Regions from separate parts of the Coralliovum pocilloporae genome, predicted to be linked through region 1. Evidence: predicted binding sites of a transcription regulator. Region 1 holds the regulator's gene; the other holds the start of a gene.
The links. The regulator LexA, encoded in region 1, represses DNA repair genes until DNA is damaged. The targets are predictions, from matches to a motif close to TGTTCNNNNTGTGTTCNG.
Positions count from the first base shown of each region.

Region 2: the regulator LexA is predicted to act here: its motif matches at 2,155-2,172, upstream of RA157_RS05380 (helicase-related protein).

Region 1 is NZ_CP132542.1:3,460,251-3,463,674, forward strand. Features, by position in the region: gene RA157_RS15660 (tetratricopeptide repeat protein) at 1-745, shown strand, start outside; gene RA157_RS15665 (WbqC family protein) at 758-1,447, opposite strand; gene lexA (transcriptional repressor LexA) at 1,656-2,378, shown strand; gene RA157_RS15675 (ComEC/Rec2 family competence protein) at 2,466-3,424, opposite strand, start outside.
Region 2 is NZ_CP132542.1:1,156,707-1,160,130, reverse strand. Features, by position in the region: gene RA157_RS05380 (helicase-related protein) at 1-2,044, opposite strand, end outside; partial or broken gene RA157_RS05375 (IS5 family transposase) at 2,915-3,424, opposite strand, start outside.

The DNA.
Region 1 (3,424 bases):
AGGTCTCGATATCTGTTTCTCGGGTATCAGTCAGGATGAACAAAGCCTCAAAGCCTGCTGCAACAAAGTCGTTCCCACCAAACGCCCCGTCATCAAGGACAGCCTGATTACAGTCGCAGAGCCAGAACAGATTGACGCGTTGAGGGCGCAATTGCTCGAACTGCTGGACGAAGACGCTCGCACATCCGAGGACGCTCTGATCTATGGATTCTATGGCCGTATCGTAAAAATCTCAGAAGATTATCTCAATCGAGCAGAACAGATCCTGCAACACAATCAGAATGCGGTCTTGTTTATCGGTGGCACCGGCAACGGTAAACTGATCAACACATTCCTGAGCGGTAGCCCGGTCCGTTCGCGCATCCATTTTATAAATTCGTTTGTGCCTGGACAGGTCATTGCTCAGGCAATTGACGTCTTCCTGGACAGCGATCCCTTTCCTGGCGGCGTATCGTGTCTTGAGTGCCAGATTAGATCAGTTCCGGTTATCTGGCGTGCCGGTTTCGGAGATCAGACATTGGGCCTGCTGGCAGACATGCGGGATCCGTCTCTTTCTGCTGAAACAGACGAGGAATATGTTTCAAAAGCCGTCGAGCTGGCCAATACCGAATTACTGGCCGAGGCTCGCATAAGAGCATTGTCCATTGCTGAGGAAACCTGCGATTATGTTGGGGCAGCCCGTCAGATTGAAACCGCCTTACGAGACGAGCTTGAGGCTCTGCGCAGTCATGCAGGTGAAACCTGACATCACACCCGATCAGTCACACGGCAACATATAGTCCAGCGCATCCGGTCCAGTATTAAAGAGCAGATCCAGTATCGTAACGGCATGATCGAATGGCTCGTGGCATTGCCTGTAGGGGCGATAAGATGAATAATCCATATATTCGAGCATGATACCGCAATCATCAAAGCTGTTTTCCTGCAGGTAATTTCGCCCGGCCGGACCGCTGAGATAACGGGTGGCTCCGGCTTTCGTGAGAAGTTCCAGCACGCGCGCTTCACCACGGTGAGACAGGTTATAGTTTTCAGACTGATCAAATGCGGTCTGCGCACCAAGAAACTCGGAAGCAATATGGCGGATCAGAAACTGGTTCAGCTCGGAAAGAAACTGCCATTTTCTTTTCAAATAGACCTCTTTGACAAAGTCAGAATAGACATCCCAGTAAGGTGCAGCTCGATAGTTCTCTTCCAACAGTCGATAGTGCTGGGCCTGCCAGTCCACCTGGTCTACCCTCACCTCATTAATCAGCCTGTTTTGATCCGTCCCGCAAGGAATCGTAACCCATCGACTACCTGTCTCTGTCTGAATGCGATTCCGGTTCCGCCAGTCATTTTTTGTGTAGCGTAGATCATCATGAAAAATGAACAGATCCACCTGTCGGATGATGTCAAAATACCCTTTCCAGGGAATATAATTGGACTGAAGGATCGCAACTTTTTTCATGACTGTCCGGTAAAAACTCAGGGTAGCTTACAAGTCGAGGGCGCGACTCTCTCCGCCAATATTATCGAAAATAGAGCAAACCATATCGAAAACCACACATCAAATTTGCCGTGACGTTAACCTCTCTTGAAGAACATAACCAGAATATGTATTCTATGTTCGCGTTTTGTACGCATTGATTCGATCAGAAATCGGTCCGGAGGGTGGTATGCTCACTCAGAAACAATATGAACTTTTGCTGTTCATTCATGAGCGTTTGAAAGAAACGGGCATTCCGCCATCCTTTGACGAGATGAAGGACGCGCTTGATCTCAGGTCCAAGTCAGGCATTCATCGCCTTATCACTGCGCTTGAGGAACGTGGCTTTCTGCGACGGCTTCCAAACCGGGCGCGAGCACTTGAGGTTATCAAGTTACCGGAATCCGTATCCCCCAGTCTGGCGTCACCACGGCAGAAGGGGTTCTCTCCGGCTGTTATTGAAGGCTCTCTTGGCAAGAAACCACCAGCCAAGCCAACCAACGATCAGTTCGATGATGCCGGGCAGTCCGTTTCAATCCCGGTGATGGGTCGTATCGCAGCGGGGACGCCAATCTCTGCCATTCAGAGCCATTCCCATACCATCGCAGTTCCTCCGGAGCTTCTGTCCTCGAAACCAGGCGATCACTACGCGCTTGAGGTCAAGGGCGACTCCATGATTGAGGCAGGCATTCTGGATGGCGACACAGTTCTGATTTTCAAGACAGAATCAGCGAATACCGGCGATATTGTCGTTGCTCTTGTGGACGATGAAGAAGCCACTCTGAAGCGCCTGCGCAAAAAAGGGGCTTCCATTGCACTTGAAGCAGCAAACCCGGCCTATGAGACGCGAATTTTCGGACCTGACCGTGTAAAGGTGCAAGGCCGTCTGGTCGGGCTCGTTCGCCAGTATTGAACCGAAAGCGTGATGCGCCAAAGTGGAAGCCGGTTTGGCGAAAAGACCGCTCCAGCAAAGGTGTTGAGCCTGTGGTCTGGATCCCATTCAGCGCAATTTGCTCTGACCCAATTGACTGGACGCAGCTTTCTGTCTGTTACGGGACCAGGGGCGGTTATGATTTGAGGCGGCAGGCACAACGTAAAAGTCGTTTCGTGAATTCCCCTGATTGATGTTGGCTGTCGGGTTCTCAATAACCTCGGAAAGATAGACAGCCAATGTACCCTGCTCTCTCAACCGTTGACCATCGATAGCCAAATCAGCCTTGCATGTCTCGGGCAAAGGAAAACGGCTGATGACGATATCAGCAGAATGACAATCCCAATGCGCTGCCTCAGGGCTCTTGGCGACTGAGAGCACATGCGCTGCGCGAAGAACGCAACCCTGATCATCACAGCTTAAGGCATCAGAATCGTTTTTGGTTGATGACAACAGATCCGGGTCCGCAAGAGCCTGAGCCCAAAGTTCTGCTGTGAATGTGTTGCGCCGGGTTTGAACGAGTTGGTATTGACCCGATGACAAACGGTAAACCACCTGCGCCCCGCTTTCAGCAACCAGGATGTCGGGCTGTCTGTGCAGTGGCTTGATAGAAACCGCTATCAACAGAACGGCAAAACCGAGCCATCGCCAGCGGTTTGACCAGATGCACAACCAGCCAAGCCCCAATCCAGCCAGAACAGGCGTTGCTGCAGGAAACTGACCAATCCCGCCGAAATCGCTGAGTTGATCAACCCAATTCGCAATCCCGACCACAGCATCAAGCGACCATCCGACCACAGAAAACGCGAGACTGTCATACCCAAACGGGATCAGCAGAACACCCAGCAGAAGAACCGGCATCAAGATGAAGGTGACAACAGGCATCGCCAGGCTGTTGGCAATCAGACCAAACTCCGCCACGCGGTTGAAATGATAGGCTGCAAAGATACCCGTTGCCAGGCCGGCAACAAGGGAAGACAGGATCAGAGCACCGAACCAGCGGATAAGGGTCCTCAAGGCAGCTGCAA
Region 2 (3,424 bases), 1.6 Mb from region 1:
AGATGTGATAGGCACCAAAGCGGACGCCATACTTGCGCAGGGATCCACGGGCATCCTGATCAAGCTGACGGATTTCCTCAGCCACTTTTGAGCGTTCAAGAATGCCAAGGCCTTCGACCAGCTGGAATGCAATGCCCCGGGCAATGCCTTCAAGACCTTCCGCATTCTTCAGGTCGATAAGGGGCTTCAGCAGAGTTTCCACATGATTGGCGAGCCAGAGATCAATGCGCTGCTGGACCTTTTCCTGAGATGGCCCGGACAAATGCTCATCCGCCAGCAGTACAAAGCGCGGGCTCAGAGCATCATCACCTGAGGACAGTTTGGCAATAACTTCGCCCTGCCAGCGGAGGGATCCGTCGCTGGACAGAATGAAAGACTGATTTGCTGCATCGGCCAGACGCACGGCACGTCTCTCGACTTCAGCGGACAACACCTTGTTGGCGGCTGCGCGGAGTGCCTTGGCTTCAGGGCCATCGGCTGTTGCGTCAGGGGTGAACCGGAATCCGGTAATGTGTCCGACGTGCTGGCCTTCCACAACAATTTCACCACCGGCCGTGATCTCGGCTTCAAGCATTACATTCTCTCTCAGGCGTTTCATCAATACGCTGGTTCGTCGATCAACAAAGCGCTGTGTCAGCTTTTCATGCAGCGCGTCTGATAATCTGTCTTCAATTGCCCGTGTTTCTTCTCGCCAATAGGCCGGATCGTCAAGCCAATCTTTTCGATTCGAGACAAATGTCCAAGTTCTTATGTGGGCGATCCTGTTCGCGAGGGTGTCGATATCACCATCCAGCCGGTCCGCATAGGCTGTCTGGCTGGCAAACCATCCAGATGGAATGCGACGACCATTTTCGAGAAACTCGAACAGGGTCGCAAGCAGCTCTGCGTGGCTGGCTGGCGCGATCTTCCGATAATCGGGGATCTGACACAAGTCCCAGAGAAGTGAAATCCGGTCCCTTTCCGTCGCTTTTTCAGCAATTTCCGGTAACCGAAGGGCATATTCGAGGGCTCTGATGTCGTCAGCAGGTGGCGCCTTGGTCAGTCCGGTTCTGTCGGGTGGTGTCTCAAGGCTCAGTCTGAGAGCATCAATTGAGCTGAAATCGAGCCGGTTGTTTCTCCATTGCAGCACCTTCAACGGCTCGAATTCGTGTGTTTCGAGCCGCTCAACCAGGCCGTCGTCAAACGGAGCCGTTCTGCCGGTGACGCCAAAGGAGCCGTCGCGTGTATGGCGTCCGGCGCGCCCTGCTATCTGTCCAAGTTCCGCTGCCGAAAGCGGCCGGTACTGAAATCCGTCAAACTTGTAATCAGAGGCAAAAGCGACGTGATGGACATCTAGATTAAGGCCCATGCCGATGGCATCGGTCGCAACAAGGAAATCAACATCGCCGGACTGGAACAGCTCCACCTGGGCGTTGCGGGTGCGGGGGCTGAGAGAGCCCATCACAACCGCTGCACCGCCTCTCTGACGTCTGACGAGTTCTGCAATGGCATAAACATCATTGGCAGAGAAGGCGACGATAGCAGACCGTCGCGGCAGGCGGCTGATCTTCTTTGAGGCTGCATAGGAGAGGACAGACATGCGGGGACGGGTGATGATTTCCGCATTAGGAAGCAGATGTTGGATCAGCGGCCGCATAGTGTCTGAGCCGAGCAGGAGGGTTTCGTACTGCCCTCTCACCGTCAGCATGCGATCGGTGAAGATGTGTCCACGTTCGAAATCACCGGCCAGCTGAATTTCATCAATGGCAACAAAATCTGTGATGATATCCTTGGGCATGGCCTCCACGGTGGAGATCCAGTAGCGGGGAGACTTCGGGATAATCCGTTCCTCACCCGTTATCAGAGCGACAGCGGCAAGCCCGACCCTGTCTGTGACCCGCGCGTATACTTCCCGTGCCAGAAGGCGCAGTGGCAAGCCGATCATCCCGGTCCGGTTAGCCAGCATGCGTTCAATGGCAAAATGGGTTTTTCCCGTATTGGTCGGTCCCAGAACAGCCTTGACGGGTGCTGTTTGATTAATGGTGATGTGAGGGGGAGAAGTCATTGCTGGATATCTTGACGAATTTGACCACGTGCTCCTAGCACGGATCAGGCGCGTTTGTCCTTTGCTTTCTGCCTCTTCTGGCCGTGTTTTGGTGCTCTTTTTTGAGTATTTGGTACAAAAAAAGAACGAATCTAGTCCGAATCGATAACTTTTGAAGTTTCGAGTTTTGTTCACGGCTATATCTGGATGTGTCGGAGCCTGTTGCGACGATATGTTGTTTTCCGGTTGATTTTTCTTTTATAGACACTCTTCGCGTGCGTTGCGCCTTCCCGCGTATAAAATGTAAAATAAGTGCTAATAATATAATTAAATCAGCAATCTAGGAGTTTACCAAGCGTTCAGAGCAGGAACAGAGCATGTCCGAATCACTGACATTGCCTCGTTCTTTTTTTGTTCTCTCTGCATCTGGTGTCTCTGGAGAAAAATAATCAACATATTGAGAGGCGCTAGTAGTTAGCCAGGCTCTATGAGTATGGGGGTTTTCAACTGAGTAACGAAGGTGTTCTATTCCGGGACACTTTCTGGAAGAGAACTGCCTTCGATATCCTGTGCTTTCGAGAATATAGGCAAGATTAATCGAGCTCAGCCGCAAAAATGACTGACGGAGTGGATCAGATGCTTTCACGCGATATGGGATTGGCAGAAAGTGTCTTTCTGCCAATTTCAGGAAGGTATTCAACCCCAGACGGTGTATTGTGACCTACTGTCACGATCAAGGAGTTGGTTTGACCAGCCAGATTGCGGCGGCGTACTCTTCGATCTTATGCGGTGAGCTGGGACATCTCCGTCAATCAACGGGATGAAGATCGGATGTTCAAGTGCTCAGACCTGTAAAGGCGGCCTTGGGCCGCCCCTAGGCTGAATCGACATTCATCTCATCCATAGTATTGCAGCTGCGATTTGGACGAAACTGAGGAAGTATATGGCCCTTCGGTCGAAGCGTGTTGCGATACGTCGGAAGTGCTTGAGCTTGTTGAAGCATCGCTCCACCGTATTACGGACTTTATAAGCTTCGAAGTCGTAGGGGATGCGATGTTTTCGTGTCGGGTTAGACGGGATCACCGGCTCAGCCCGCATTGCGCGGATCAAAGCACGGATCGCATTGGAATCATAGGCTTTGTCCGCCAGCACACGCTTCGGTGTCAGGCCGTCCAGAAGATCAGGTGCAATCGGTGCATCTCCACGCTGGCCTGGCGTCAGGATGATACGCAGAGGACGGCCAAGAGCATCCGTCGCGAGGTGGATCTTTGTCGTCAGACCACCTCGGGAATGCCCCAAAGCCTGGTCCCCCCTTTTGAGCCCTTGCCTGTCGCCGCCTGTTGATGCGCGCGCACAAGGCTGCTGTCGAGCGAGACGTAGCTGTTATCAGGGTCCTTGATC